3 regions of the Sporacetigenium sp. TC11 genome follow, and region 2 is predicted to be linked to each of the others. Evidence: riboswitches for the same ligand, from Rfam matches in the RefSeq annotation. Region 2 holds a riboswitch; each other region holds the start of a gene.
What was found. Region 2 has a riboswitch for glycine ahead of gcvT (glycine cleavage system aminomethyltransferase GcvT). Riboswitches for the same ligand answer to the same signal wherever they lie in the genome.

Region 1: another riboswitch for glycine. It lies ahead of ACUSRV_RS08625 (GrdX family protein); the one in region 2 lies ahead of gcvT (glycine cleavage system aminomethyltransferase GcvT).
Region 3: another riboswitch for glycine. It lies ahead of ACUSRV_RS11990 (alanine/glycine:cation symporter family protein); the one in region 2 lies ahead of gcvT (glycine cleavage system aminomethyltransferase GcvT).

The regions. Positions count from the first base shown of each region.
Region 1 is NZ_JBYVNY010000004.1:167,906-178,289, reverse strand. Features, by position in the region: gene ACUSRV_RS08650 (VanW family protein) at 1-470, shown strand, start outside; gene ACUSRV_RS08645 (Cof-type HAD-IIB family hydrolase) at 587-1,408, shown strand; gene ACUSRV_RS08640 (DUF362 domain-containing protein) at 1,418-2,560, shown strand; gene trmL (tRNA (uridine(34)/cytosine(34)/5-carboxymethylaminomethyluridine(34)-2'-O)-methyltransferase TrmL) at 2,572-3,042, shown strand; gene ACUSRV_RS08630 (DegV family protein) at 3,100-3,942, shown strand; glycine riboswitch at 4,236-4,337, shown strand; gene ACUSRV_RS08625 (GrdX family protein) at 4,432-4,806, shown strand; gene trxB (thioredoxin-disulfide reductase) at 4,827-5,774, shown strand; gene trxA (thioredoxin TrxA) at 5,796-6,113, shown strand; gene ACUSRV_RS08610 (glycine/sarcosine/betaine reductase component B subunit) at 6,184-7,470, shown strand; gene grdA (glycine/sarcosine/betaine reductase complex selenoprotein A) at 7,511-7,990, shown strand; gene grdB (glycine reductase complex selenoprotein B) at 8,016-9,329, shown strand; gene grdC (glycine/sarcosine/betaine reductase complex component C subunit beta) at 9,398-10,384, shown strand, end outside.
Region 2 is NZ_JBYVNY010000001.1:286,444-296,827, reverse strand. Features, by position in the region: gene ACUSRV_RS01425 (adenosylcobalamin-dependent ribonucleoside-diphosphate reductase) at 1-1,614, shown strand, start outside; gene ACUSRV_RS01420 (hypothetical protein) at 1,701-1,919, shown strand; gene ACUSRV_RS01415 (YmaF family protein) at 2,028-2,309, shown strand; gene ACUSRV_RS01410 (hypothetical protein) at 2,492-2,647, shown strand; gene lplA (lipoate--protein ligase) at 2,803-3,783, opposite strand; glycine riboswitch at 3,999-4,097, shown strand; glycine riboswitch at 4,101-4,182, shown strand; gene gcvT (glycine cleavage system aminomethyltransferase GcvT) at 4,246-5,352, shown strand; gene gcvH (glycine cleavage system protein GcvH) at 5,371-5,754, shown strand; gene gcvPA (aminomethyl-transferring glycine dehydrogenase subunit GcvPA) at 5,756-7,099, shown strand; gene gcvPB (aminomethyl-transferring glycine dehydrogenase subunit GcvPB) at 7,096-8,547, shown strand; gene ACUSRV_RS01380 (TetR/AcrR family transcriptional regulator) at 8,595-9,218, opposite strand; gene ACUSRV_RS01375 (acyl-CoA dehydratase activase-related protein) at 9,458-10,384, shown strand, end outside.
Region 3 is NZ_JBYVNY010000008.1:39,901-50,284, reverse strand. Features, by position in the region: gene ACUSRV_RS11990 (alanine/glycine:cation symporter family protein) at 1-1,330, opposite strand, end outside; glycine riboswitch at 1,486-1,574, opposite strand; TPP riboswitch at 1,811-1,911, shown strand; gene tenA (thiaminase II) at 2,003-2,671, shown strand; gene ACUSRV_RS11980 (ABC transporter ATP-binding protein) at 2,672-3,433, shown strand; gene ACUSRV_RS11975 (ABC transporter permease) at 3,433-4,245, shown strand; gene ACUSRV_RS11970 (ABC transporter substrate-binding protein) at 4,196-5,188, shown strand; gene ACUSRV_RS11965 (metallophosphoesterase family protein) at 5,231-5,962, opposite strand; gene ACUSRV_RS11960 (hypothetical protein) at 6,119-6,277, shown strand; gene ACUSRV_RS11955 (polysaccharide deacetylase family protein) at 6,347-7,165, shown strand; gene ACUSRV_RS11950 (DMT family transporter) at 7,340-8,230, shown strand; gene ACUSRV_RS11945 (DUF6483 family protein) at 8,252-8,617, shown strand; gene ACUSRV_RS11940 (GNAT family N-acetyltransferase) at 8,686-9,180, opposite strand; gene ACUSRV_RS11935 (GNAT family N-acetyltransferase) at 9,340-9,762, shown strand; gene ACUSRV_RS11930 (GNAT family N-acetyltransferase) at 9,787-10,239, shown strand; gene ACUSRV_RS11925 (hypothetical protein) at 10,357-10,384, shown strand, end outside.

The sequences.
Region 1 (10,384 bases), on a different contig from region 2:
GAGTTTGTCAAGTATCATCTACACTATATAATTCTGTATTATATTCAGGATTACAAATAACACAAGTTAGAAATCATTCAATACCTAGTGCTTATATTGAAAAAGGAAGAGATGCTACTTTAGTATATGGCAGGATAGATTTAAAGTTTAAAAATAATTATACTCATCCAGTGTATGTAGAAAATATAGTAGAAAAAAATAAAGTTATATCCACTATATATGGAAATTTAAATGATAAAATGGATATTAGAATAATTACGGATATTACCAAAACTATACCTAACAAAGTAGTATTTGAAACTGATGAAAATATTCCTAAAGGAGAAGAAGTAATAAAAGAAAAGGGAAGATTAGGATATAGAATAAACACTTATAGAATTTATAATGAAAATGGAAAAATAACTAAAAAAGAGCTTATTGGAGAAAGTTATTATCCACCTAAAGATAAAATAATACTAAAAGGTAAATAAAATTAAAGAAATTAATCTCCTATTTCTAAATTTGAGGATAGGAGATTAATTGTTTTTTATTTGATTTTATATTAAAATAGAAATTTAAATGTATAGAAAACATGAGGTGGTATTATATGGATTATAAATTAATAGTTACAGATATGGATGGAACTTTACTTAGCGATCATCACGAAATAAGTGAAGAAAATAAAGAAGCTTTAAAAAAGGCCATAGATAAAGGTATAAAAGTAGCTATAGCTACTGGAAGAATATATACATCAGCTAGAAATTATGCAAAACTTCTCGGAATAGATACTCCAATAATAGCTTGTAATGGAGCAATTATAAAAGAAGAACATACAGGACATGTTATATATGAAGATAAGATAGAATATAATACTTGCACAAAAATAATAGATATATTGGATAAGTATGATTTGTTTTATCAGTTTTATACTGCTGATTCATTGTTTTGTAAGGAATTAACTCACTCTTCTTTAAGATATTATAAGTTTAATCAATCTGCGTCAGAAGATATGAAAATAAATATAATTATAGATAACAATATAAAAGAAGTTATAAAAGACAAAGATATATTAAAGGTTATAATTATAGAAGATGAAAATATGGCTTTATTGCAAGAAATAAAAGAGGAACTAAAACATATTGATAATATAGAAATATGCAGCTCTTGGCACACTAATATAGAAATAATGAATAAAGGTGTAAACAAAGGACATGCAGTTAAAAGACTTGCAGAATTTTTAGGAATAAAGAGAGAAGAAATAATAACTTTTGGTGATAACTATAATGATTTGGGTATGATAGAATATGCTGGTATGGGTGTAGCTATGGGAAATGCAGAGAATTTAGTAAAAGAAAAGGCAAACTATATTACTGATAAAAATACAGAAAGCGGAGTAGCAAGGGCTTTGAATAAATTATTAAATATATAGGGGGATAAAATGAAGACAGTTTCCATAAGAGAATGTAGTGATTATATATATGAAGATATTAAAACTTCATTTAATAAAATGATTGAAGATATAGGAGGCCTTGAAAAATACATAAAAAGAGGAAGTAAAGTTTTAATAAAATTGAATCTTTTAATGAAAAAAAGACCTGAAGAAGCTACGACTACACATCCATTAGTTTTAAAAGCGTTAGCAGAAGAACTTTTAAAGTTGGATTGTGAAGTTATAGTAGGAGATAGTCCTGGAGGGCCTTATACAGAAAGGATTCTAAATGGAATATATAAAGCTTGTGGAATTGAGGAAATAGCAAACGAATTAAATATTAAGTTAAATTACGATATATCTGAAGCAAAGGTTGAAAATAAAGAAGGTAAAATACTAAAATACCTAACTGTAATAAAACCTGTAGAAGATGTAGATCATGTTATATCTCTTTGTAAACTTAAAACACATGTCATGGCTACCTACACTGGCGGAGTCAAAAACTTATTTGGAGTAATACCTGGAATGGCAAAGGCTGAATATCACTTTAAAATGCCAGATCTAAAGGATTTTACTGATGCATTGGTAGATATATGCGAATATGTAAAACCTACATTAACAATAATGGATGGAATAATAGGTATGGAAGGCGAAGGGCCGTCAGCTGGAATACCTAGAAAAGTAGGGTTGCTTATAGGTTCGTCTAATCCATATGCTTTAGATGTAGTTGGATGTAAAATAATAAATTTGGATCCAAGAACTGTTCCTACCGTACAAAGAAGTTTAGAAAGAAAACTTTTAAAAGAAGATTTCTCTGATATAATTATAGTTGGTGAGAAACTCGAAGATAAAATAATAAAAGATTATAAAATTCCTAAAAATAGAAATATAAACTTTTTTAAAGGTAAAATTCCTAAAATACTTGAACAATATGTGACACTATTTTTTACTCCAAAACCTGCCATAAGATATAAGGATTGTGTTAAATGTGGAGAATGTGCAAGAGTTTGTCCTGCCAAAACTATAGATATGAATGATAAAGGACCCGATATAAATTTAAATTCGTGCATAAGATGTTATTGTTGTCATGAACTTTGTCCTAAAAAAGCAATTGATATAAAAAGACCTTTTGTATTTAGATACATAAAATAAGGAGGAATAATATGGCTTTAAATATAGTGCTTGTAGAACCTGAAATACCTCAAAATACGGGGAATATAATAAGAACTTGTGCAGCTACTAAATCAAAACTGCATTTAGTTAGACCATTGGGATTTTCTATGGATGATAAATATTTAAAAAGATCTGGTTTAGATTACTTAGACTTAGTAGACATACAATACTATGATAGTTTTGATGAATTAAGACAAAAAAATCCAAATAGCAAGTTTTTCTATGGAACTACTAAGGTAAAACAAGCTCATTCAGATGTGGAGTATGAGGATAATTGTTTCTTAGTATTTGGAAAAGAAACAAAGGGACTTCCTGAAGATTTAATAAATGCAAATTTAGATACCTGTATAAGAATACCTATGTTAAACATAGAGAGAGCAAGATCACTAAATTTATCTAACTCAGTAGCTATAGTAGTATATGAAGCATTAAGGCAACTAGATTATCCTAGTATGAGATAACAGGATAAAATTATTAAGTGGTGAATATATATTTAATATATAGAGGGAGATTGTATAATGAGTAATATAAAAGTTGTATGTGATAGTCTATCAGACATACCGAAAACTTTAATAGAAGAATATGATATAGATATCGTTCCTCTAACAATTATAATCGACGGAAAAGAATACAGAGATGGGATAGATATATCTATAAATGAATTTTATACAAAACTTAGAACTGAAAAAGTTGTACCTAAAACTTCTCAAGCTACATATATACAGTTTAAAGAGGTATTTGATAAACACATAAAAGATGGAAAAACAATCTTATATGTTGGAGGATCATCTGCAGCATCTGGAACTTATCAGTCTGGGATTATGGCTAAAAACGATATAGATGGAGATATATATACTTTTGATACTATGAACTTTTCTTATGGAGCTGGTATGCAAGTTGTTCAAGCTGCTAAAATGGCTAAGGAAGGTAAAAATATAGAAGATATATTAAACCAACTACAAATAATGAAAGATAAAATGGATGTAATATTTTCCGTAGATACACTTGAATATCTACAAAAAGGTGGAAGAATATCTTCTACTAAGGCTGCAATAGGAACTATGCTTAACATAAAACCTATACTAGAAGTAAGAGATGGATTAGTTACAAATATAGCCCAGGTTAGGGGAAAAAAGAATGTCATATCCAAAATGGTTGAGTTAGTTAAAGAAAGAGGTGGAACAAACCTCAGTGATAAAACAATAGGCATTGGTCATGGAGATAATAAAGACGAATTGATAAAATTAAAAGAAATGATACAAAAAGAGATAAATCCGAAAGATATAGTTATATTAGATGTAGGAACATCTATAGGAACTCACGCAGGCCCTGGAGTAATGGGAATATTCTACATGAAGTAACAAAAAAACTAAATTTATAACAATCAACCCTTATAACCTATAATTATAAGGGTGTTTTTATGTAAAAACATGTCATAATATTTTAGAAGGATATCTTATATAGAAGTAGAAAGTATATTTAGTACATGAAAAATAATTAAATTAAGTCATAAATGTTAACTAATTATAATAAAATGAAATGTAGCCTTTAGATTGTAAAAATTAATAAAAAATTAACAAAAAAGGATTGAATAACGTTTTCCTAGAATGTATAATAATGGTATAGAAAATTTAGAAAAGTATAAAGAGTCTGAAAGAAGGATATAGAAGAGAGCCAATAGGCCGCCGAAGGGACAAACTTAATTCCTCCCAAGAAATTAAGTGAAATTTTCAGGCAAAAAGACTATATCTGGACAGAACCCTGGAATCAACAGGGAAAACAAATTGGGGTATTTGTTTTCCCTGTTTTTTATTACAAAAAACAACTTAAGAGAAAGTGAAGTGTTATAATTGCTGATATTAACAAACAATCCTCTTGTTAGAGATAGTAATTTAAATAAAAACATTGAATTTTTAGATGAAGATTATATTGGTATACTTAAAAAATGTAGAGATTATATACACTCTGGATATAGATTACTATCTCATCCGCTTTATGGAAGTGTTAAACCAAATGAAACTCCATATAGAACTATAATATTAAAATATGACAAAAAATTAGATATGAATTCTGTAATGTTGATAGAAGAAGCCTTAAATACAGCTACAAAATTTAGAGGAAATTTTGATACACCAAAATGGCCTTTAAATATAATAGAAGACTTCCAGGTAGTTGACCTTGATATATTCAAAAATACAATAGAAAGAATAGAGTATGTAATATAAAAAGGAGGGGTATTATGGATATGGAAAATGTATATGATTTAATAATCATAGGTGCAGGTCCCGCTGGTTTATCAGCAGGTCTTTATGGAGCAAGAGCTAAAATGAAGACGCTAATAATAGAGAAAGACAAAAATGGTGGTCAAATAGTTACAACTGAAGAAGTTGCAAACTACCCTGGATCTATACCAAATGCTACAGGGCCAAGTTTAATAGCTAGAATGGTTGAACAATGTAGAGAATTTGGTGCAGATATGGTAAAAGACACTATACTAGACACAGACCTAGAATCAGACATAAAAGTTTTAAAAGGTGAAAAAGGGGAATACAAAGCTAAGGCTATACTAATAGCTACTGGTGCTAGTCCAAGAAAATTAGGAGCTCCAGGCGAAAAAGAGTTAACAGGTAAGGGAGTATCATATTGTGCTACTTGTGATGGAGACTTCTTCACGGACTTTGAAGTGTTTGCTATAGGTGGTGGAGACACTGCAGTTGAAGAAGGTATGTTTTTAACTAAGTTTGCCAGAAAGGTAACAATAGTACATAGAAGAGATGAATTAAGATGCGCTAAGTCTATAGAAGAAAAAGCTAGAAAAAATCCTAAAATAGATATTTGGTTTGATACAGGTGTTAAAGAAATAAAGGGAGATGGAATACTTGAGTCTATAGTATTTGAAAATACTAAGACAGGCGAAATCTTTGAGTATCAAGCTGATGAAAATGATGGAACAATGGGGTTATTCGTATTTGTAGGATACTTACCACAAACTGATTTATTTAAGGATAAATTAACTGTAAATAAACAAGGATATATAATAACTGATTCAGAAATGAGAACAAATATACCAGGAGTATTTGCAGCGGGGGATTGTAGAGAAAAATCTTTAAGACAGGTAGTTACTGCTACTGCTGACGGTGCAATAGCCGTTATAGCAGCAGAAAGATATATAGATTCTAAATTTGAACATTAATATTAAAGGGGGTATTTTAATATGGTAATACTTGATAAAGAAATTTTTGAAGGTGAAGTATTAAAAGCTGATGGAGTAGTTTTAGTTGACTTTTGGAGTGAAGGTTGTGAACCATGTAAGGCTTTAATGCCAGATATAGAACAATTAGAAGGCGAATATGGTGATAAACTTAAATTCTGTAAATTAGATACAACTAAAGCTAGAAGATTAGCTATACAACAAAAGGTTTTGGGATTACCTACAATAGCTATATATAAAGAAGGCCAAAAAATAGATGAAGTAACTAAAGAAGATGCTAGTAAATCTAGAGTAGAAGAAATGATAAAGAAACACATATAGTCATTTAAGTTGTAAGAGTTGAGGATTATTTGATTCTTAACTTTTAAATAAATATTAGGGGGTGCACCACATGCGTCTTGAATTAGGTAAGATCTTCATAAATGATGTACAATTCGCTGATGTGACTAAAATTGAAAGTGGCGTTTTATATATCAATAAAGAAGAAATGATAAGGGAGATTGGTGGAGATGAGCGTATAAAGTCAATAGATATAGAATTAGCTCATCCAGGAGAAAGTATAAGAATAACTCCTGTTAAAGACGTTGTAGAACCAAGAGTAAAAGTAGAAGGTAAGGGGGGAATATTCCCAGGAATACTTTCTAAGGTTGATACAGTAGGAGAAGGTAGAACTCATGCATTAAAAGGAATGGCTGTTGTAACTACTGGTAAAATAGTTGGTTTCCAAGAAGGTATAGTAGATATGACTGGACCAGGTGCTGACTATACTCCATTTTCTAAACTACATAATGTAGTGGTAATAGCTGAGCCACTTGATGAATTAAAACAACATGAACATGAAAAAGCTGTTAGAATGGTAGGATTTAAAGCTGCTAGATATCTAGGAGAAGCTGGTAGAAATGTTAATCCAGATGAAATTAAAGTTTATGAAACTAAGCCTTTAATGGAATCTATAAAAGAATATCCAGAGCTTCCTAAAGTTGGATATGTTTATATGTTACAAACTCAAGGGCTATTACATGATACATATGTTTATGGAGTAGATGCTAAGCAAATAGTTCCAACTTTATTATATCCAAGTGAATTAATGGATGGTGCAATAGTAAGCGGCAACTGTGTTTCTGCTTGTGATAAAAACCCAACATATGTTCATTTAAACAACTCTGTAGTAGAAGATTTATATGAAGGACATGGAAAAGATTATAATTTCGTTGGTGTTATTATAACTAATGAAAATGTTTACTTAGCTGATAAGGAAAGATCTTCTAACTGGACTGCTAAGTTATGTAAGTATTTAGGATTAGATGCAGTTATAATTTCTCAAGAAGGTTTTGGTAATCCAGATACTGACCTTATAATGAACTGCAAAAAAATAGAAATGGAAGATATAAAAACTGTTATAGTTACAGATGAATATGCTGGTAGAGATGGGGCTTCTCAATCATTAGCAGATGCCGATCTTAGAGCAGACGCTGTTGTTACAGGCGGTAATGCAAATGAAGTAGTAGTTCTTCCAAAAATGGATAAAATCATAGGACATATAGGTGTAGTAGATGTTATAGCTGGGGGATTTGCTGGAAGTTTAAGAGAAGATGGAAGTATAGAAGTAGAAATACAAGCTATAACTGGCGCTACAAATGAAACAGGATTCGGATATTTAACTACTAAAGGATTCTAATTCAACAAACATATAAAAATTTTAAGAGGAGGATATAGTTATGAGCTTATTAGAGAATAAAAAGATCATAATAATTGGGGACCGTGACGGTATTCCGGGACCTGCAATAGAAGAATGTATAAAAACTGTAGATGGAGCTGAAGTAGTTTTTTCTTCAACAGAATGCTTTGTCTGAACTGCTGCAGGGGCTATGGACTTAGAAAACCAAAAAAGAGTTAAAGAGTTTACTGACAAATTTAGTGCAGAAAACTTAGTGGTTATTCTAGGTGCATCTGAAGCTGAAGCTGCTGGTCTAGCAGCTGAAACAGTTACTGCAGGAGATCCAACTTTTGCAGGACCGTTAGCTGGAGTAGAATTAGGATTAAGAGTGTTCCATGTTGTAGAACCTGAAATGAAAGATATATTTGATCCAGGTGTATATGATGAGCAAATCGGTATGATGGAAATGGTATTAGATGTTGATGCTATATTAGATGAAATGAGAAATATAAGAGGCCAATTCTGTAAGTTCAACGACTAATGGAAAGTCGAAAGGGGGGAATTTTATGGAGAAGTTAAGAGTAGTTCACTATATAAATCAGTTTTTTGCTGGGATAGGTGGAGAAGAAAAGGCTGATACTAAGCCACATGTAGCTAATGAGCTACCTCCAATAAGTAAACAATTAAATCAATTATTAGGGGATAATGCTGAAGTAGTAGCTGCAATAGTATGTGGTGACACATATTTTAATGAAAACTTAGAAAGCGCTACTGAAGAAGTATTAGCGATGATAAAACAGTTTAATCCTGAATTATTTATAGCAGGACCAGCCTTTAATGCAGGTAGATACGGAGTTGCAGCTGGTACTATAACTAAAGCTGTTAAAGATGAATTAAATATACCTGTATTAACTGGAATGTATATAGAAAATCCAGGGGCAGATATGTTTAAGAAAGACATATATATAGTGCAAACATCGGACTCTGCAGCTGGGATGAGAAAAGCTCTTCCAGCAGTAGCTAAATTTGCATTGAAATTAACTAAAAATGAAGAAATAGGATCACCTGAAGAAGAAGGGTACATGGCTAGAGGAATAAGAAAGAACTTCTTCTCAGACAAGAGAGGTTCTCAAAGAGCTGTTGATATGCTAGTAAAGAAAATAAAGGGTGAAAATTTTGTTACTGAATATCCAATGCCAGATTTTGATAGAGTTGAACCAAACCCAGCTGTTATAGATCTATCAAAAGCTAAAATAGCTTTAGTTACTTCTGGAGGAATAGTTCCAAAAGGAAATCCAGATAGAATAGAGTCTTCATCAGCTTCAAAATATGGAAAGTATAGCTTAGCTGGTTTTGAGGATTTAACAGAAGAAACTCATGAAACAGCTCATGGTGGATATGACCCAGTTTATGCAAACCTAGATGCTGACAGGGTATTACCTGTTGATGTATTAAGAGATATGGAGAAGGAAGGTAAGATAGCAAAATTACATGAATTCTACTATGCAACTGTTGGTAACGGTACAGCTGTTGCAAGTGCTAAAAAGTATGCGGCTGAAATAGGTAAAGAATTAAAAGAAGCTGGTGTAGATGCAGTTATATTAACTTCTACATGAGGCACTTGTACGCGTTGCGGTGCAACGATGGTAAAAGAGATAGAAAGAGTTGGTATACCTGTGGTTCACATGTGTACTGTAGTTCCAATATCATTAACAGTTGGGGCTAATAGAATAGTTCCAACAATAGCTATACCTCATCCATTAGGAAACCCATCAGTAGATGCTAAGGAAGAAAAATCATTGAGAAGAAAATTAGTAGAAAATGCATTAAAAGCTTTAACTACTGAAGTGGATGGTCAAACAGTATTTGAAAATCAATAAAATAGATGGGCTTTTGCCCATCTATTATAATATATAACACTTTTAAAAACTTATTGGGGGTGCAGAGTATGACTTATCCAGTTTTAAAGGGAGCTAGCTACATATTAGTACATACTCCAGACATGATAGTACATAATGGAAGTACTTGTAGTATGGAGAAAATGACTAATCCTAATTCAGAACTATTAAAAGAAGTTGAAAATCACATAAGAAGCTATGAAGAAGTAGTTAATTATTTACCAAATCAGGTATACATAGGAAATATAAAGCCAGAGGAATTAAGAAAACATCAAATGCCTTGGTTTGATAAGAAGATAGAAGGATCAAGAGACGGAAAATTTGGAGAAATAATGCCTCAAGATGAATTTATAGCACTTATGCAAATGTCAGATGCATTTGATTTAGTTAAGTTATCTGAGAACTTTATAAATGAAGTAAAACCTAAAATGGAATCAAATTATGATGTATTTGCTCCGTACTATACAAAATTAAAGGGAGATAGTATAGACGAAATAGCAAAGTTAGTTGATGAACATATAGCAGAGGGACTATACCACAATAAGCAACTGGTAGGTTGTGTAAAAAGAGCCCATGATATAGACATTAACTTAAATGCACATACTATGTTTGAAAATTTAGTAGTAAAAGCATCTGGAGTTTTATCTGCTATGCATCTAGTAAAAAAAGCTGGTGTAGATCCATTAAGTATAGAATATGTAATAGAGTGTTCAGAAGAAGCCTGCGGAGATATCAATCAAAGAGGTGGAGGAAATTTTGCAAAATCTATAGCTGAAATGGTAGGACTAAATAATGCAACAGGCTCAGATACAAGAGGTTTCTGTGCAGCGCCTACTCATGCATTAATACAAGCTGCAGCACTTGTGCAATCAGGAATATATGAAAATGTAATGGTAGTTGCTGGTGGAGCTACAGCTAAATTAGGGATGAATGCAAGGGACCACATTAAGAAAGGTATGCCAGTTCTTGAAGATGTATTAGGGGGATTTGCTGTATTAGTATCTAAAAATGATGGAGTAAATCCTGTAATAAGAACA
Region 2 (10,384 bases):
ATAGAGAGTATATTTGATACTGCTAAAAAATTGGCTAGGACATATAGTTATGGTGGTGGAGTTGGATTTGATATATCAAAGCTAAGACCTAAAGGTGCTAAGGTAAACAATGCAGCCAGAACTACTACTGGGTCAGTATCCTTTATGGATTTATATAGCATGGTTACAGGACTTATAGGGCAAAAAGGGCGTAGAGGTGCTCTAATGTTGAGTATGGATGTAAGTCATCCGGATATAGGGGAATTTATAGATATAAAAACAGATTTAAATAAAGTAACAAAGGCAAATATATCTGTAAAAGTAACTGATGAATTTATGAAATGTGTTAAGAATAAAGAAGAATACAATTGTACATTTATAGTACAATCGACAGGAGAAAAAATAATTAAAAAAATTGATGCGTATAACTTATTTATTAAGCTTACTAAAAATAATTGGAATTTTGCAGAACCTGGTATATTATTTTGGGACAAAATAGAGAATTGGCATTTAATGAGTGAAGATAAGGAGTTTTATTATGCAGGCGTAAACCCATGTGCTGAAGAGCCTCTGCCATCTGGAGGGAGCTGTTTATTAGGGTCTATAAATTTATCACAATTTATAATACAACCATTTACACAAAATGCAAGTTTCGATTTTAATAAATTTAAATCTTGCGTAAAAGAATGTGTAATAGGATTGAATGAAGTTTTGGATGAAGGATTATCTCTACATCCATTAGAAGAACAAAGGATAAGTGTAGCAAAATATAGACAAATAGGCCTTGGGGTCATGGGAATAGCGGACATGCTTATAAAACTAAACATAAGATATGGATGTGATGAATCTATAAAGCTTTGCGAAGATATAGCAAACACTATGTTAAATTGTGCACTTAAGCAATCTGCATTGCTTGCAAAGGATTTTGGACCTTTTGAAAAATATAATGAAGAAGCTATATTTAACTCTCCATTTTTTATTCAAAATATAGAGCCAAAGGTAAAAGCTTTAGTTAAAAGATATGGAATTAGAAATTCACAACTACTTACAATACCACCAACAGGGTCTATATCTACTATGCTAGGTATAAGTGGAGGAATAGAACCAATTTATAACTTATCTTATGTAAGAAAAACTGAAAGTCTACATGATGAGGATGTTTATTATAAGGTATATACTCCTGTGGTTAAAGAGTATATGGATTTACATGGAATAAGTGATGAAGATAAATTGCCTAATATATTTGTGACATCAATGAACCTAGATTATAAAGATAGAATAAGAATGCAAAAAGCATGGCAAAAATATATAGATGCATCTATATCATCTACAATAAATATTCCTTATGAATTCCCTGTTCAAGGTGTATATGATATCTATATGAATGCATGGGAAAGTGGATTAAAAGGAGTTACTATATATAGAGATGGTTGTCAAAGAAGTGGTGTTCTTATAAATGAAAAATCTAAAAAAGAAGTAACTGTAGAAACATTAGATAAAAATAAAGAAATAACTATAACAGTAGACTATAACGAAAAGATACCATTTAAATGCCCAGAATGTGGATTTGAAGGTATAACTGCTACAGGTGGTTGTACATTATGCCCAGAATGTGGTTATAGTGGATGTAATTAGTATTAAATTACATTAACATACTAGCAAATAATAATTATTTATATGGTGATAATAATTTATGAATAATACAAAAGGAGGAATTATAAATGAAAGATAAGAGCCATATAGATAAAAGTAAATTAGATAAAGTTCCAGCAGGTCATCCATTTGAGTATAGGGACATTGTAAGTGAGGATCTTCCAATGAGTGAACATACTATAGATGGTCGTAGATTCAAAAATGAAGTGCAAAATGGAGAATATAAAAACGTTGAAATTGATGATGAAAATCCAGGTAATAGGATATTGTATAGAAAATTAAAATAAAATTTTTAAAAACCTTGTTAATAAAGTTAGCAGGGTTTTTTTATTGTAACATATATTAATTAATTTTCATATCTTATACTAGCTTATCCAAGAAGGGGGTGACTCTATATGAGATATCACAATCACTATTATGAAGGTATGACAACATTGGATGATGGTCATATTCATTATTATCAAGGAATGACTTCATCAGCACCAAGCGGAATACCCCATGTTCACTATATAGAGGGCGTAACAACTTATAATGATGGACATACTCATTGTTATAAAGTAACAACTGGACCAGATATTCCTACTCCTGATGGAGGTCATACTCATTATATCTACGGTCCAACAGAAGTTAAAGAAAAGCATATACATTATATTATAAACTATACGAGTATTAACTAAAATATAAAAATATAGAGGATAATATAAAACTCTAGCAAAATATTGCTAGAGTTTTTTGTTTTAAATAAAAAATAAATGTCGTAAAAAATTTTCAAATAAATGTATAACATTATGCCATAAAATCATATAATAACTTAAACCAAAAAGCAATAAAATAAAAAAATTTAAAAGGAGTGGTTACTATGGCACCATTTGTAAACAGTATAGCAAAATCAGAAACTAGAGGTTCAAAATGTTCTGTATGTGGTAATGAAGTTAAGGAAAATGAATTTTCAGTAACTTATGACAAGGAAAATTCAAGTTTAGTATGTATATGTAAAGAATGTGAAGAGGTATAAAAATGGAAATCGACATTAGCGACATTAAAAGATTAGATAATACTTAAAAGAGCCCTCTGAATATATAAGAGAAGGCTCTTTTTAAATTTTCAACTTATAAATTTGAGCAAGGTCCCTGTTTTTCAAGGTCGTTGGCGACATGAGTGAAGCGAATTTTATATTAATCCATTAATAAGGTCTTCTATTTTGGCACCAGCCATATAGTCACTAACATCTACCTTTGACAATACCTCATTTATTTCTTTTTCATTATGTCTTATTCCTATTAGTAAATTTTCAATGTCAGAAAGATCAGATTTTCCAAAAAAATCTCCACATATTTTTAAATCAGTTATTACTCCCTTTTCAACATTTAAATAAAATTCTACATTTCCGCCTACATACTTTAACTCGTTAACCAAAGTATATTTAGGTGAGCTTCCAAAATTCCATTCCCAAGTGTTGTACTTCTCGTCATATAATTTTTTTATATTGTTCAAATCTTCTTCTGAGAATTTATAAATCTTATAATCAGTGTTTGTTTGAGAAATGTGTTTCATAATCATATCTTTAAATTCTAATATAGTTAAAGGATTTTTTAGATGTTCGCTAATATTTGTCACCCTACTTGCTACTGATTTTACACCTTTACCTTCAAATTTAGAAGGTTTTACTTTTAGAGCAGAAGAAATATCTGTTATTACTGAAGTAAATAATAAAGTACCATGATGCATAACTTTATTTTTATAATTGCATTGAGCATTTCCAGAGAACTTTCTTCCATCTATTGTTAAATCATTTCGTCCAGAAAACTCTGCGTCTACAGATAATTCTTTTAGTATATCTATTATAGGTTGAGTAAACTTTCTGAAATTATTAAAACTTTTAGCATCATCTGTTGATATGAAGGTAAAGTTTAAATTTCCTAAGTCGTGAAATACAGCCCCTCCACCTGTTAGCCTTCGAACTACTGGTATAGACTTTTCCTTAACATAATCATAATTTATTTCTGATAATGTGTTTTGATTTTTACCTACTATAATTGAAGGTTCATTTCTCCAAAGCATAAAAACATCTTCACTAAAGTTTTTTAGTATGTATTCCTCAGCTGCTAAATTAAAATTAGGGTTTGTGAGATTATTATCAATGAATAGCATGTTTATCCCCCTTGATTATTTATTTTATTAATTCTAAGAAAATACTATCAGATATATTATTAGAATTCAACAGTATATTGTGAACACTTATAAGATTTCAGCATATATAATAATTAGGATTACACTTGTTAAGATATTAATTAGAGTATAATAGTATGAAAATTATAGTATAATTGAATTGTAAAAGGAAAATTTTAGGAACTTAATATTATCAGGTGACATTAACGGGAGATATCCATTTGGATAGCCGAAGAAGCAATAAATTAATGCCGATTAATTTAGAATCTTTCAGGCAAAAGGACCGTTAATTGATGATACTCTGGAAAGTCCCATTAGGGCGCCGAAGAAGAAAAGTAGACTTTTTAAGTTTTACTAAAGCTTTCAGGTAAATATACAGAGATATGAAGGCATATATTATTTATGCTTTCATATCTCTTTTTATTTTATAAAGGGGGTGTATATATGGATAATGGAAAAAAAACTAAACTATATGATGCTCATAAGAGACATGGGGGAAAGGTTATAGAATTTGCTGGATGGCTAATGCCAGTACAGTATGAGGGTATTATTGAAGAGCATGAAGCTGTAAGAAACAATGCTGGATTATTTGATGTATCACATATGGGAGAGGTAGAGGTAAAGGGCAAAGATGCATTTAGATATGTTCAAAACTTAGTTACAAATGATGTAAGCATACTTTTGGATAATCAGGTTATATATACATTTATGTGTTATGAAGACGGGGGAATAGTCGACGACCTTTTAGTTTATAAATTCGACGAAGAACATTACTATTTAGTTATTAACGCTGGCAATATAGAAAAAGATTTTGATTGGATGATAGAAAATAAAGGATGTTATGAAGTTGAGATTTTAAATATATCTAGTGAAGTTTCTGAAGTTGCAATACAGGGGCCAAAAGCTCAGGAAATACTTCAAAATTTAACAGATTTGAATTTAGATGAAATAGAATTTTTTTACTGTAAAAGAGGTGTATTAATAAACGGGATTAAATGTCTTGTTTCAAGAACAGGTTATACAGGAGAAGATGGTTTTGAAATTTATACTGAAAATCAGCACATTGAAAAAATCTGGGATAGTATATTACAAGCAGGGAAATCTTGTGGTATTAAGCCAGCTGGATTAGGCTGTAGGGATACATTGAGATTTGAAGCAGCTCTACCTTTATACGGAAATGAAATTTCTAAGGATATAACACCGTTAGAAGCAGGATTGGGGTATTTTGTAAAACTAGATAAAGATAGTTTTGTAGGTAGAGAAGCTCTTCTAAAACAAAAGGCAGAGGGTTTAAAAAGAAAGCTTGTTGGTTTTGAATTAAAGGGAAGAGGCATTCCAAGACATGGTTATGCAGTCGAAGTTAATGGTGATAATATTGGATTTGTAACAACTGGTTATTTTTCACCAACTCTTAAAAAGAATATAGGCTTAGCTATTATAGATTCTAAATATACTGGTTTTGGAACAGAAATAAATATTTTAATTAGAAATAAACCTGTAAAAGCAGAAGTTATTAATAAAAAGTTTTATAACAAAAACTATAAAAAATAAACTATGGGGGTATTTATTATGAAAGTTTTAAAGGGGTTACTTTATAGTAAGGATCATGAATGGGTAAAGGTAGATGGGGATAAAGCTTATATTGGAATTACTGATTTTGCTCAACATGCCTTAGGAAGTATTGTTTATGTTGAATTACCTGAAGTAGACACAGAGTTAAGTGCTGAAGACATATTTGGTGCTGTAGAGTCAGTTAAGGCAGCGTCTGATTTATTTATTCCACTTGATGGCAAGGTAGTTGAAGTAAACGAAGTCATAGTTGACAATCCAGAGTTATTAAATGAAGATGCTTTTGAAAATTGGATGATTGTTCTTGAAATATATGATAAATCTCAGCTGGAGGATTTATTGTCAGCTGAACAATATGAAGAGTTCTGCGTTAAGGAGGCATAATATGTTTCCTTATATACCTAATACTGATTTAGAGCAAAAAAAGATGCTTGAAATTATCGGAATAAGCACTGTTGAAGAATTGTTTAAGGATATACCTGATAACTTACAGTTGAATAGAAGACTTAATCTTAATGAACCTATGTCAGAACTTGAGGTAAGTAAGGAATTAAAAAATATTTCAGAGAAAAATCTAAGCAATGAAGATTTAGTTTGCTTTCTTGGAGCAGGTGCGTATGACCATTATATTCCTTCGGTTATAAGTCATATTACATCTAGATCAGAATTTTATACTGCATATACTCCTTATCAGCCAGAAATAAGTCAAGGAACTCTTCAAGTAATTTTTGAGTATCAAACAATGATTGCAGAGCTTACAGGCATGGAGGTCTCGAATGCTTCTATGTATGACGGTGCTACAGCTTGCGCTGAGGCTGCTATGATTTCTATGGGAAGCACTAAGAGAAAAAACATAGTGGTTTCTAAAACTGTAAATCCTGACACTAGAAAGGTATTAGAAGCCTACATGAAATTTCATGGAGGGGTAATCAAAGAGGTAGATTTCAAGGATGGAGAAACAGATATAGAAAATTTGAATAAATTAGTAGATAAAAATACTGCTGCAGTTATAGTTCAAAATCCAAACTTTTTTGGAGTAGTAGAAGATTTAAGTGAAGTTGAAAAAATAACTCACTCAAATAAGGCATTGTTAATAATGAGTGTAGATCCAATATCTTTAGGTGTTTTAAAAACCCCTGGAGAAATCGGAGCAGATATTGCTGTAGGTGAAGGGCAATCCCTAGGAAATGCTATGAATTTTGGAGGACCATATTTAGGATTTATGGCATCTACTTCAAAACTTATGAGAAAAATGCCAGGAAGGATTATAGGGCAGACAGAGGATATCGATGGAAAGCGAGCTTTTGCTCTAACTCTTCAAGCAAGAGAACAACATATAAGAAGAGAAAAGGCAACGTCAAATATATGCTCAAATCAGTCATTAAATGCTCTTGCAGCTGCTGTTTATATGTCTGTTATGGGTAAAGAAGGTATTAAAGAAGTAGCTCAGCAATGTATGAAAAAATCTCACTATGCTTACAATGAATTAATAAAATCTGGAAAATGTAAGCCTGTTTTCAATAAACCATTTTTCAAGGAATTTGCAGTAGAATCTATAGTAGATCCAAATATAGTTAATGATGAGCTTTTAAAGGAAGGTATTTTAGGTGGATATTCCTTAGAAAAAGACTATCCTCAATTAAAGAATTCTATTTTATTCTGTGTAACAGAAAAGAGAAATAAAGAAGAAATAGATAACTTAGTTAAGTTGATGGAGGGGATAGTATGAAGGAATATAATAAATTAATATTTGAAGTATCAAAAGAAGGAAGAAAAGCTTATTCACTTCCAAGCTGTGATGTACCTGAATGTAATTTCGAAGAATTAATTCCAGATGAGCTACTTAGAAAAAAGGATTTAGAATTGCCAGAGGTTAGTGAGGTAGATGTTATAAGACATTATACTTTATTATCAAATAAAAACTATGGTTTAGATTCTGGTTTTTATCCACTAGGTTCTTGTACTATGAAATATAACCCTAAGATTAACGAAGATATGGCTTCAAATCCAAATTTTACAGGAGTTCATCCATATCAGCCAGAAAAGACTACTCAAGGCTGCCTTGAACTTATGTATAATTTAGAAAGAAAGCTTGGAGAAATAGTAGGAATGGATGGATTTACATTACAGCCAGCAGCAGGAGCACATGGAGAGCTAACAGGGCTTATGGTTATGAAAGCTTATCATGAAAGCAGAGGAGACTATAATAGAAAAAAAATAATAGTTCCGGATTCTGCACATGGTACTAATCCTGCTAGTGCTGCCGTTGCAGGCTTTAATATTGTAGAAATAAAATCTGATGAAAATGGAGCCGTAGATTTAGAAAACCTAAAGGCTGTTTTAGATGAAGATACAGCAGGGCTTATGCTTACTAATCCAAGCACTCTTGGCTTATTTGAAACTAATATAAGTGAAATAGCAAGTCTTGTTCATGAGGCGGGGGGATTATTATATTATGATGGTGCTAATACTAATGCTATCATGGGTATAACAAGACCAGGCGATATGGGCTTTGATGTTGTTCATCTAAACCTTCACAAGACATTTACTACTCCTCATGGTGGCGGAGGTCCAGGAAGTGGCCCTGTAGGAGTTAAAAAAGAGTTAATACCATATCTTCCAGTACCTATTATCGAAAATGTTGACGATGAGTATATATTGAACTATAATAAGCCTCAATCAATAGGCAAAATAAAAAGCTTCTATGGGAACTTTGGAATATTAGTAAGAGCTTATACCTACATTCTTACTATGGGTGCAGAAGGGCTTAAAAAAGCAAGTGAAACAGCAGTTTTAAATGCTAATTATATGAAGGAAAAACTTAAGGATTATTATGTAGCGTCAGACACCGTATGTAAGCACGAGTTTATTTTAGGGGGATTAAAGGACCGTGGTGATAACGTCACAACATTAGATGTGGCAAAGAGAATTATAGACTATGGATATCATCCGCCTACTATATACTTCCCATTAATAGTAGATAGTGCAATCATGATAGAGCCTACTGAAACTGAGAATATTGAAACTCTTGATGCTTTTGTAGAGGCTATGATAAATATTGCAAAAGAAGCTTTAGAAAGTCCAGAACTACTTAAAAATGCACCACATAATACTTTAGTAAGAAGAGTAGATGATGTGAAAGCTGCGAGAAATCCAGTACTAAAATGGAATAAGTAGTTTTGTATATTAAACATCCTAAAAATCAAATTGAACAGGTTTGATTTTTAGGGTGTTTTTTTATTGTTTTTTAGTCCTATTACTCCAAACGGACCAAGTAAAAAGAGCTTTGTTAAGATTAATGCCATATCCTTTGGGGATTTTTTCATACCGCTTTCAATCCACTGTTGTACTACTCCTAAATGTGCTGAAAGTACGTAAGAAATAAAATATTCTTCTGGGACCAACATATTATCTTTATTAAATGTTTTTATTAGCGTTTTTTCAAATAAATTAGTCTCTATAAATTTTTTGATTTTATTATGAAATATAGGGTCTCCTTTTGGGCCTAAGATAGCCTTCATAAAATTAGAGTTTTCTTTAAAGTATTCAAAAAGCTTTATCATAAAGGGGAGAGGTTCATTTAGGGCATCTATATTTAACAGATTTATTGAATCAATATCTTTTGTCTGTTCTTGAATTTCTTGTATTACTTCATTTTCAACCTTTTCTAATAAATCATACTTATCTGTGTAGTGAAGATAAAATGTTCCCCTGTTTATATCAGCTCTTTTAGTTAAGTCAGTAATGGATATATCGTTAAATCCCTTTTCTTCAATTAACTCTGATAAGGCATTTCTTATCATCTTTTTAGTTCTTATTGTTCTTCTGTCATTAAGTACTTTTGCCATTTTAATTTCCCCATTTTCTATTTATATTTATAAAATTTAATAGACAGTTTCTTTAATAATGTTCAATAATAAACGTTTTAAGTTGTAATGTTTATTGCGTGAAATCATATATTTATTATAATATACATATAAATAATTAATCAACAAAGTGTTTATAAAGTAATTTTTATTTTATATATAATTTTAAAAAATAAATTAAAAACTAGGGAGGAGAGCACAGCATATTTGCTGTGGAATTTATGAACAATTTATTTCACGTTGGCATTGATATTGGGTCTACAACAGTTAAGGTAGTTGTTTTAGACAGTGAAAAAGAGATAATATATAGTAAATATGAAAGGCATTATTCTGACATTAAGAAAAAACTTCAGCAAATACTACAAGATGCATATAAAATTCTAAAGGATGCACGTTTAACTATAATGGTTACTGGTTCTGGTGGAATGAACATTGCAAATAGTATTGGAGCTTCTTTTACACAAGAAGTTGTTGCATCTACAAAAGCAATAAAAACATATTATCCTAAAACTGATGTAGCAATTGAACTTGGAGGAGAAGATGCAAAGATTACTTACTTTAATGATGGAGTAGAGCAAAGGATGAATGGTACTTGTGCAGGGGGTACAGGATCATTTATAGATCAGATGGCATCTTTGCTAAAGGTAGATGCTATTGGGTTAAACGAATTAGCTAAAAATTATAGTGAGATTTATCCTATAGCAGCAAGATGCGGTGTTTTTGCAAAAACCGATGTTCAGCCTCTTTTAAATGAGGGTGTTGCAAAAGAAGATATTGCCGTATCTGTACTTCAGGCTATTGTAATTCAAACTGTTAGTGGATTAGCTTGTGGAAGACCTATTAAGGGAAATGTAGCATTTCTAGGAGGACCATTGTTTTTCCTTTCTGAGCTAAGAAAAAGATTTATTGATATGTTAAAATTGGAAGAACATCAAATTATTTTTCCAGAAAATTCACAGCTTTATGTAGCAATTGGAGCTGCCTTATCTTCTGTAGATGAAAAGTCATTATTATTTAATTCATTAGTAAGTAAAGTTGAAGAGTTTGGAAATACATCTGAGACTGAATCAAATAGATTAGAACCACTTTTTTATAATAATAAAGAATATGAAGAATTTAAATCAAGACATAATAGAAATCTGGTAAAG
Region 3 (10,384 bases), on a different contig from region 2:
AATGATCCATATAAATCTTAGTTTCATAAACAACCACAGGCATAAGGTAAAGTAGAGCAATTAAGTTAGGAATAGCCATAAGACCATTTACAATATCGGCAATTATCCAAACTACTTCTAACTTTAAAAATGATCCAAGAAGTACCATAAAAACAAAGACAACTCTATAACCATTTATGCCTTTAGTACCAAATAAAAACTCAAAACATCTTTCACCATAATAACTCCACCCTAGTATGGTAGTAAAAGCAAATAAGGTTAAACTAATTGTTAAAAATAAAGGTCCGATACCAGGAAGTACACTTTCAAAAGCACTTTGAGTCATAATAGCACCATTTAAATCTCCTTGCCAAACACCGGACAATATAAGTGAAAAACCAGTAAGAGAACAAATAATTAAAGTATCTATAAAAGTACCAGTCATAGAAATAAGACCTTGTTCAGCAGGCCACTCAGTTTTAGCAGCAGCTGCAGCAATAGGTGCACTACCAAGTCCTGATTCATTAGAAAATACACCACGAGCAATACCATTTCTAATAGCCATAGAAACACTAGCTCCCATAAATCCACCAAATGCAGAAACCGGAGTAAAAGCACTTTTGATTATCAACATAAAAGCAGATGGTATTTTATCAAATGAACTTGCTAGAATTAATAAACATATTAATATATAAAGAACTGACATAAAAGGAACTAACGCAGTTGAAACATTAGATATATTTTTAAGTCCTCCAAATATAATTAAAGCAACAATTAAAGCCAAGGCAATTCCAGTCATTCTAGGGTCAATTCCAAAACTTCCGTTAATGGCATCAGTTATAGAATTAACTTGAGTAAAAGTACCAATACCTAAAAGTGCAACTAACACACCACTTATAGCAAAGAAAATTGCAAGAGGTTTGTATTTATTACCCATACCGTTTACTATGTAATACATTGGTCCACCAGATATTTGCCCGTTTTCATCTTTAGTTCTATACTTTATAGCAAGAACACCTTCAGCATATTTAGTAGCCATACCAAAGAATGCAGCAACCCACATCCAAAATAATGCGCCAGGACCTCCCACTTTTATAGCAGTAGCAACACCAACTATATTTCCTGTACCAACAGTAGCAGCAAGAGCTGTACATAAAGCACCAAAGCTAGAAATATCACCACTACCATTGTTTTCAGCTTTAAAAATCAACCTTAGAGCAGTAGGGAGTTTAGTAATTTGCAAAAATCCAAGCTTAAAAGAAAATAAGATACCAGTACCTACTAATAGTAAAAGTAAAGGTGGACCCCATATGAAAGTGTCCATTTGGTTTAAAACATCAATTAAATTCATAAAAATACACTCCTTAAAATTATTTGCTTTAATAAATCAACAGAGAAAAATGAATTAATTGACAGGAGAATTAAAAAGAGCTAAATCTAATATAGATTCAGCTCTGGATAAATGACAACTATAAAAAGGTACTCAAAAAAGTACTAAGTATATAGTATGTGATCCCTGTCCTTTTGCCTGAGAGATTGAGCTAAATTGCCTTGCCCCTTCGGCGCCCATAATGGGTCTCTCCAGAGTTCCCTAAGCTTTACAGTCCTACTTTTATAAAAGTACCTGAGAGTGTTATTCCTTCGGTGTGTCAAATTTGACAACTCTTCTATAAAGCTTCAATCGGGTATTGATTTGTTATTAGCATTATTTTAGATTATATTAAAGCATACTATGATAAATGTCAACTAAATATTTTGATTTTTATACAAATAATATATCGACAGAATTCTACTAATCATTGACATTATTTTATTTAAAGTATAAAATTTAGATATGTACTAGGGGAGCCGTTATGGCTGAGATGAATTTTATTCAGACCCTTTGAACCTGCACTGGATAATGCCAGCGAAGGGAAGTTGTAGTATAATACATAAGTTAAATCTAGTTTATATAGATTTATAATTATTGAATTATCAACTCCTTTCGATGGTATGTTAAATACTGTTTGAAAGGAGTTTTTTTATGCAATTTTCACAAAGATTATTATCAAAAGCTAAACCAATTTGGGAAGCTTACCTAGAGCATCCTTTCCTTAAAGAACTCAGTCAAGGCACTTTGGAAGAAGAAAAGTTTTGTTTTTACGTTAAACAAGACTATGTTTATTTAATAGATTACATAAAAATTTTCGCATTAGGAATGGTTAAAGCAGATAATTTAGAAGATATGAAAGCTTTTTCTAGATGTGCAAATGCTATAGTAAATATTGAAATGGATTCACATATTGAATTTGCAAAGAAGTTTGGAGTAACTAAAGAAGAACTTGAAGGTACAAAACCAAATGCAAATAACTTATCATACACTAAGTTTATGCTTCAAATATCTAATCAAGGATCATTAGCAGAATTAGTGGCAGTACTACTTCCTTGTATGTGGAGTTATGCGTTTATTGGTAATACTTTAGCTAAAGATAAAAAGGCATTAGAGCACCCTCTTTATAAAGAGTGGATACTTACTTATGCAGATGAAGAATACAATAAGGAAAATGATTGGTGTATAAAATTAATGGACAGACTTGCTGAAGGTCTTCCAGAGAGAGAACTTCAAAAATTAGAAAATCTCTTTGTCCTTTCTTCAAAATATGAGTACATGTTTTGGGATGGGTGTTATAAAAAAGAAAGTTGGGTTATTTAGATGAAAGCACTAGAAATTAATAATTTATCATTTAGGTATAAAGATTCAGGAAAACTTATAATCGATGATTTATCCTTTAGCATAGACAAAAATGAATTTATTACAATAATTGCACCTAGTGGAACAGGGAAAAGTACTCTTTTTAGGTTGATTTTAGGGCTACTAAAACCACAAACAGGCACTGTCAAAATAGCAAAGGAATATAATAAAAATGTTATAGGATATATGCCCCAAAATGATTCATTAATGCCTTGGAGAAATATCCTCGACAATACAGCTGTTGGACTTGAATTAAATGGTCATAGTAAAAAAGAATCTAGAAAAATAGCAGCTACATACTTTGAAGACTTTGGACTTAAAGGTACTGAAAAATCATACCCTCATGAATTATCAGGGGGTATGAGGCAAAGAGCTTCTTTTTTAAGGGCTATAGTAAATAATCCTTCAATACTTTTATTAGATGAGCCATTTTCTTCTTTAGATGCATTGACTAGGAGAAAGATGCAAACATGGTTATTAGATCTTTGCCAAAAACAAAAAAATACAGTATTTATGATAACTCACGATATTGATGAGGCATTGCTTTTATCTGATAGAATACTAATTTGCACACAAATACCATATAAAAATTTAAAGTCTATAGACGTTAATTTTAGAAGACCTAGAAACTATGAAACAACACTTTCTAGTGAATTTATAGAGCTAAAAAGGGATATTTTAAATATTCTCGATGAGATAGATGGTAAAGGGGGGAGGATATAATGAAGAAATTTAAGGATTATATATTCCCCATAACATTTTTAATATTTATTTTCTTAGCTTGGGAGTTTTTAATACCATATTTTAATATACCAAAGTATATTTTGCCTAGGTTTTCTAAAGTCACTGATGCTTTGTTCACCCAAAGAGAATTATTGTACAATCATTCATTAATAACTTTAGGTGAAGCAATATTAGGCCTTAGTATATCAGTAATTATAGGTATATCTTGTGCACTTTCTATATATCTTTGGAAAAATGTAGGAAAAACATTATACCCAATTATAATATTTTCTCAAACAATTCCAACGATAGCATTGTCACCTATTATGATTATGTGGTTTGGATATACGATATGGTCAAAGGTGGCAGTTGTAGTGTTGTTTTGTTTCTTTCCTATAGTTATAAGTACTCTAGATGGATTAAATAGTGTAGATAAAGATTTAGAAGATGTTTTAAAAGCATTAGGAGGAAGTAAACTTCAGATATTTTTAAAATTACATATGAATTCTGTACTGCCTAATTTCTTAAGTAGTTTAAAAATAGCTGCTACATATAGTGTTGCAGGGGCTACCATAGGAGAGTGGTTAGGAGCTGAAAAAGGACTTGGTATATATGTAAAAAGAGCATCTGGAATGTTACAATCAGATTCAGTTTTTGCAGGAGTGTTAGTGTTATCATTTTTAGGATTAACTTTGTTTTCAATAGGGTTTTTACTAGAAAGGATTTTATTAAAATATAGAAAAAAAACTAAGGAGGAGAATCATGAAATCAAAAAGAGTGAGTATGTTATTAGTAATAGTTATGATGTTTAGCTTAGTTTTAAGCGGATGTTCTAAGAAGGAAGAAACAAAAGCTACAAAAAATTTAAAAGAAGTAGATGTTCTACTAGATTGGTATCCAAATGCGGTTCATTCGTTCTTATATGCTGCCCAAGATCAGGGTTATTTTGAAGAAGCAGGGTTAAAGGTTAATTTAATTACGCCATCAGGTACAGAAGATGGAATTAAACTAGTAGCTTCAAATCAAGCTGATTTAGCTATAAGTTATCCAAAACAAATTATTTTGGCTAAAGGGGAAGATATTCCAGTTAAGTCAGTTGGTGCAATAGTTAGAAGTTCATTAAATCAACTTATGGTTCGTAAAGATGTAGGAGTTAAAACATTAAAGGATTTAGAAGGAAAGAAAATAGGTTATCCATCATTTGATATTGATAAGGAAACAGTAAAGGCAATGGTTGCTGAATCTGGTGGAAATCCTTCAAAAATAGAGTTTGTAGATGTAGGTTATGAATTAATGGCTGCTATTCAAACTAAAAGGGTTGATGGAATAATAGGCGGATACATAAACCACGAAAAGATATTATTAGAAAAAGAGGGAATACAATTAGATACTTTTAATCCAGCAGATTATGGAGTACCTAACAATTATGAGTTAGCATTTATAGCTAGTGACGATGCAATTGAGAATAATAATGAAACTATACAAGCTTTCTTAGATGCTGCTAAAAAAGGATTTGAATATACTCAAAATAATCCTGAAAAAGCTTTAGATTTAGTGTTAAATGTTCAAAATGAAAACTTCCCACTTGATGCAGAAGTAGAAAAGAAGAGCTTAGAAATATTAATGCCTCTTATGGAAAATAAAAGTGGTAAATTCTTAAGCCAAGATGAAGAAAATTGGACTAAGAATGTAAAGTGGTTAAGAGAAAAGAATTTACTTAAGAAAGAAGTTAATAGCAAAGATTTATTTAAGTAATATATAGAAATCCAGCAGTTTAAGTACTGCTGGATTTTTGATTTATAAATAAAAACCATCCATGATAAAATCTTTATTTGGAATGTCTAGGGTTTTAAAGTGTTCAAGAAATTCAGTATTATCATATTCTACTTCTCTAAATGCAACATCTACACTGGTATTATCAAAGGATATAACCGCATAGCGGGCTATGGGCTTATGATAACAACCTAAAGATCCTGGGTTTAAATAAATTTTGTCTTCAGTTTTAAAAAATTGAAGAGGATGATGATGTCCAAAACATATAATATCTTCTCTACAGTCATCAAAAAGATTATTAAGGTTTTCAAGGGACGGCTGTACAACTTTATGATAAGGATCTTTGCTAATGTGTTCATTTATCATATTTGATTTTAAATGGTAATGTAAAAATAATGCAGATTTATTACAAAAGCTATTTCTTATAAAACGTGGAAGCTTTTCTAACTTTGATGCCAAAGATTTATCCAATCTATTTGCTATCCACTTATGGTGTTCTAATGATTTTTTATCCTTATGGGGGTATTTTTCATTATTTGACAAAGCTAAAACATATTCATCATGATTTCCTAAGGTCATATATATATTATTTCTAGAAAAAAGAGTATCTAAAACTTCATTGGAATTTGGACCAATTCCAATCATATCACCTGTACAGTAAATTTCATTTATATCTTTGTTTTTATCTATATCATCAAGTACAGCCTTCAAAGCAGGAAAATTCCCATGTATATCAGTTATTAAACCTATTTTCATTAATGTACCTCCATATAAAATACTGATATATAATGTATTTCCTAAAAATTATTAAATTATTAGGTTTAACTTTCAATATAATTCAAATTATGGTAAATAAATTTACAGTATTAATAAAATAATATATATAAAGTTAATATTAGGAGGCGCCGAAAAATGATAAAAAAAGCTGTGGCAATAGGATTGATTGTATTAAGTTTGGCTGGATGTACTAATAAGTCAATTGACCAAAATGAACAAGCAAATCCTGGACAAGGTCAAAATACAACTGGTGGCCAAACAGACGATACAACTGAGTCATTAGATCCAGAATAACTTGTGAAAACTACTAATTAAAACTCTATTATATAACTGTAAATGGAGTATGTCACAGAGGTGATAAGCATGGTAAAAAAGGTACTATTATTATCAAGTATCCTTGTTATATTAGTTTCTACTATATACAACTTTAATATAAAAAATTCAACAAATATATATTTAAAAGGTACTTCAGATATTGTTGTACCTGAAGGATTTATAATAAAAAATGGAACAAAAAATCAAAAGATTATAGCTATGACATTTGACGATGGGCCACATGAAAAATTTACACCTCAAATTTTGGACATATTAAAAGATAACGATGCAAAAGCTACGTTTTTTGTAGTTGGTAATAAAGTAGAGGATTATCCAGATATAGTTATGAGAATAAAAGAAGAAGGGCATGAAATAGGAAATCACACTTATAATCATATTAACGCAGAAAAACATAATAAATCAAAAGTAGAAGATGAAATATTAAAGGGACAAGAAGCTGTATATGATATTACAGGAACAAAGCCAACTTTATTTAGACCTCCATATAAAGGGATCAATCAAAACTTAATTAATATAGTAAGTGATTTAAATTTAAAGTTTGTTTTGTGGTGTAATACTGTAGATGTTAGAGATTGGTCTAATCCAGGAGTATATAGTATATCAAATAAATTACTAAATAATATACAAAATGGAGATATAATATTACTTCACGATTACAATAATAGAGAAAAAGCACCTACATCTCAAACTGTGCAAGCTTTAAGAATTGTAATACCAGAGCTTAAAAAAAGAGGATATAAGTTTGTAACTGTATCACAATTAATAAAAATAACAGAAGAAGAAAATAAAAAAACTAAAGAAAATAAAAAACAAGAAAACAAAGATATAAAAGCAATTAATCAGTGATTCTGAGACTAACCTTAAGGTAGTCTCTTATTTAGTTTTTACATAAATTAAAATTAAGTACTTCAATTTTAATCCGACTTTATATTTTACATATTTATTGTTAAAAGAATTACAGAGTGATACAATTGAAATATAATTAGCAGGTTTTTCTTTAAATTATGGGGGTATATATTAATGTTTTTTAAAAATATATTTAATATTATAGATTCACAAAATAGAAGCCTTATAGAAGTTCACATAGCAGTTTTATTTTTTGGACTTGCAGGGTTATTTGGAAAACTTATTTCACTTCCACCTTTAGCTATTGTATTTGGAAGGGTTATATTTGCTTCCGTATTTTTGCTTATTGTGTTATTTTTTCAAAAGCAAAGTATTAAATTAGAAGATAGAAAAGATTATTTTTATTTTATTGTACTAGGAGCCATTTTGGCTTTTCATTGGGTTACATTTTTCCTATCTATACAACTATCCACTGTGGCAATAGGGCTATTAACATTTTCTACATTCCCCGTTTTTGTTGCTTTCATAGAGCCTATTTTTTCAAAAGATAAGATTTATTCCAAAGATATTATTATAGCTTTTATTACGTTTTTAGGTATTGCTCTTGTAATACCAAATTTTCAGTTTGAAAACAGTATGACTCAGGGGGCATTGTGGGGTATATTATCTGGATTCACATTTGCTATACTTTCAGTTTTAAACAAAAGTTATGTAAGTAAATATAAGAGCTTAGTAATATCATTTTATCAGTGCTCTGTTGCTACAATTGTATTGTTACCTTTTGTTTTTATGTTAAAGCCTGAGTTTGAAGTTAAAAACGTCTTACTACTTATTGTATTAGGTGTTATTTTTACAGGTGTATCACATACTTTATTTATCAATGGATTAAAAAATGTAAAAGCTCAAACTGCAAGTATTATTGCAAGTCTTGAGCCGGTTTATGGGATAATCGCTACTGCTATTTTAATAAGAGAAATTCCATCTATACGAGAAATTATAGGTGGAATTGTTATTTTAACTACAGCAACCTATTCAACGTTAAAAACAAAAAAGACTGAGGAATAAGGAGAGGAGATTGTTTTTATAATGTTTCAACAAGATTGGATGATGAGACAAGTTCAAGATATGGCCAAAATTATTGCAAAAATTGTTTTCAGAAAAGATACTATAACTTACGAAATTACAAATGATGAAACCAGTGCAGAAACAGATTTATTATATAAAGAGTTATTTGAGTTAATAAGCTTACTAAAAATAAATGAAGCTGAAGACTTATTGTTTAATAATATAAAAAACAATAATTTAAACTACTTAAAAATAGCAGTTGATTTTTACAATAGATTAAATGAATTAAGTGATGAACAATTAGAAGAAGCTGATTTTTCTAGAGATGAAATTAAAAGTGGACTTGAAGACATTTCAAAAAAATTCGGGATTTCACTATTTAAATAATATAAAAAACATATTAAAAAAGAGATATATTATACATCTAATATATCTCTTTTTTAATAATAAGGATGTTATTGAAAGTACTCACATTTTAACATAGAATATATTATTTGGTCTAAATAGCCTCGTTCAGATTTATAGTTTTGTCTTAATATTCCATCTTTATGCATTCCAAGTCCTTCATAAAGCTTTATTCCTATTGCATTATCAGGATATACATCCAACCAAAAGCGGTGTATATTTCTTTCTTCAAATGCGTATTTTAATAATGCATTCATAACTTCTTTACCATAACCCATTGCTTTTTCAGAAATAACAATTCTCCTAAGTTCAAAAATATCAGATTTAAAATCTAATTTAATTAAGGCAAATCCAACAGTTAAATTATCATCTTTTTTTCTAAACACAAAAATTAAGTAGTTTTTATCTTCAATTTCAGCTTTATGTTCGTCATATGTACCGCTCCAGACGAAATCTCTGTTTTCTTCATTATTTTCCATTTCAATAATAGTTTCAATATCTGCTTCTGTTGCATCAACTATGTATATACGTTTTGTTTCTATCATATGAAATCCTCCATTTCTTCAATATCTTACTTACATTAGTTACATAATATTATACAATTGTTAACTAACTTATATGTAAATTTTAACAGCAATAGATATTGAATCATATATATGAACAATTGTATAATATTAATTATAAATACTATTGGAGGTTAATGGATGAATCCGAGAATTCAATATAATTGTACAGATATAGATTGGGATATTGTATCTAAGATATTAAAAAATGTAGGAATGGCATACTTTGAAGGAGAAGTACACAAGAAAGCATTTGAAAATAGCCATACTGTTGTATTTGTCTTTGATGAGAATAAGCTAATAGGATTTGGTCGCGCAATTTCAGATGGGGCTTACCAGGCAGCTATATACGATATAGCAATATTACCTGAATATCAAGGGAAAAACATAGGCAGTACAATTGTTAGTAGCATTGTAAAATGTATTCCTCAATGTAATTTCATATTATATGCTGCTCATGGCAAAGAAGCTTTTTATGAGAAGCTGAACTTTAAAAAAATGAAGACAGGAATGGCTATGTTTCTTAATGCAGAAGAAATGCAGAAGAAAGGTTTTACTGAATAAATTTAAATAAGAGGTAAAATAAATATGATTAAAAAAATTAATTTAAAGGATATAGAAATTATAAAAGAAGTATTAAGACTGCAAATAGCTTCATATAAAGTTGAAGCTGAGATTATAGATTTTTATGAAATTCCACCTTTAAAGGATACAATAGATAGTCTAAAAACCTGTGATGAAATTTTTTATGGATATTATATAAATAATGTTTTAGCTGGAATAATTTCATATAAAATAGTTGAAAATGTTTTGGATATACATAGAGTTGCAGTATATCCTCATTTTTTTAGAAGGGGTATAGCACATCAACTAATTAATTATATTGAAGGACTTAATATTAATATAAACAAAGTAACTGTATGCACTGGAAATAAGAATCTGCCAGCTATTAATCTATATTTAAAAAATGGATATAAGAAGATAGATGATATAGAAATATGTAAAGGCACTTATTTAACAAGGTTTGAAAAAGGGATATAATATTCTAAAATCTTCTATTAATTGGAACTTAAGGACAGATATATTAAAATAGGGAATAAATTCACATGTTTAATCTAATAATATATTTGAAATATTAATTAATAGGAGGTCCAAAAAGTGATAAAAAAATTAGCCTTATTGGGAA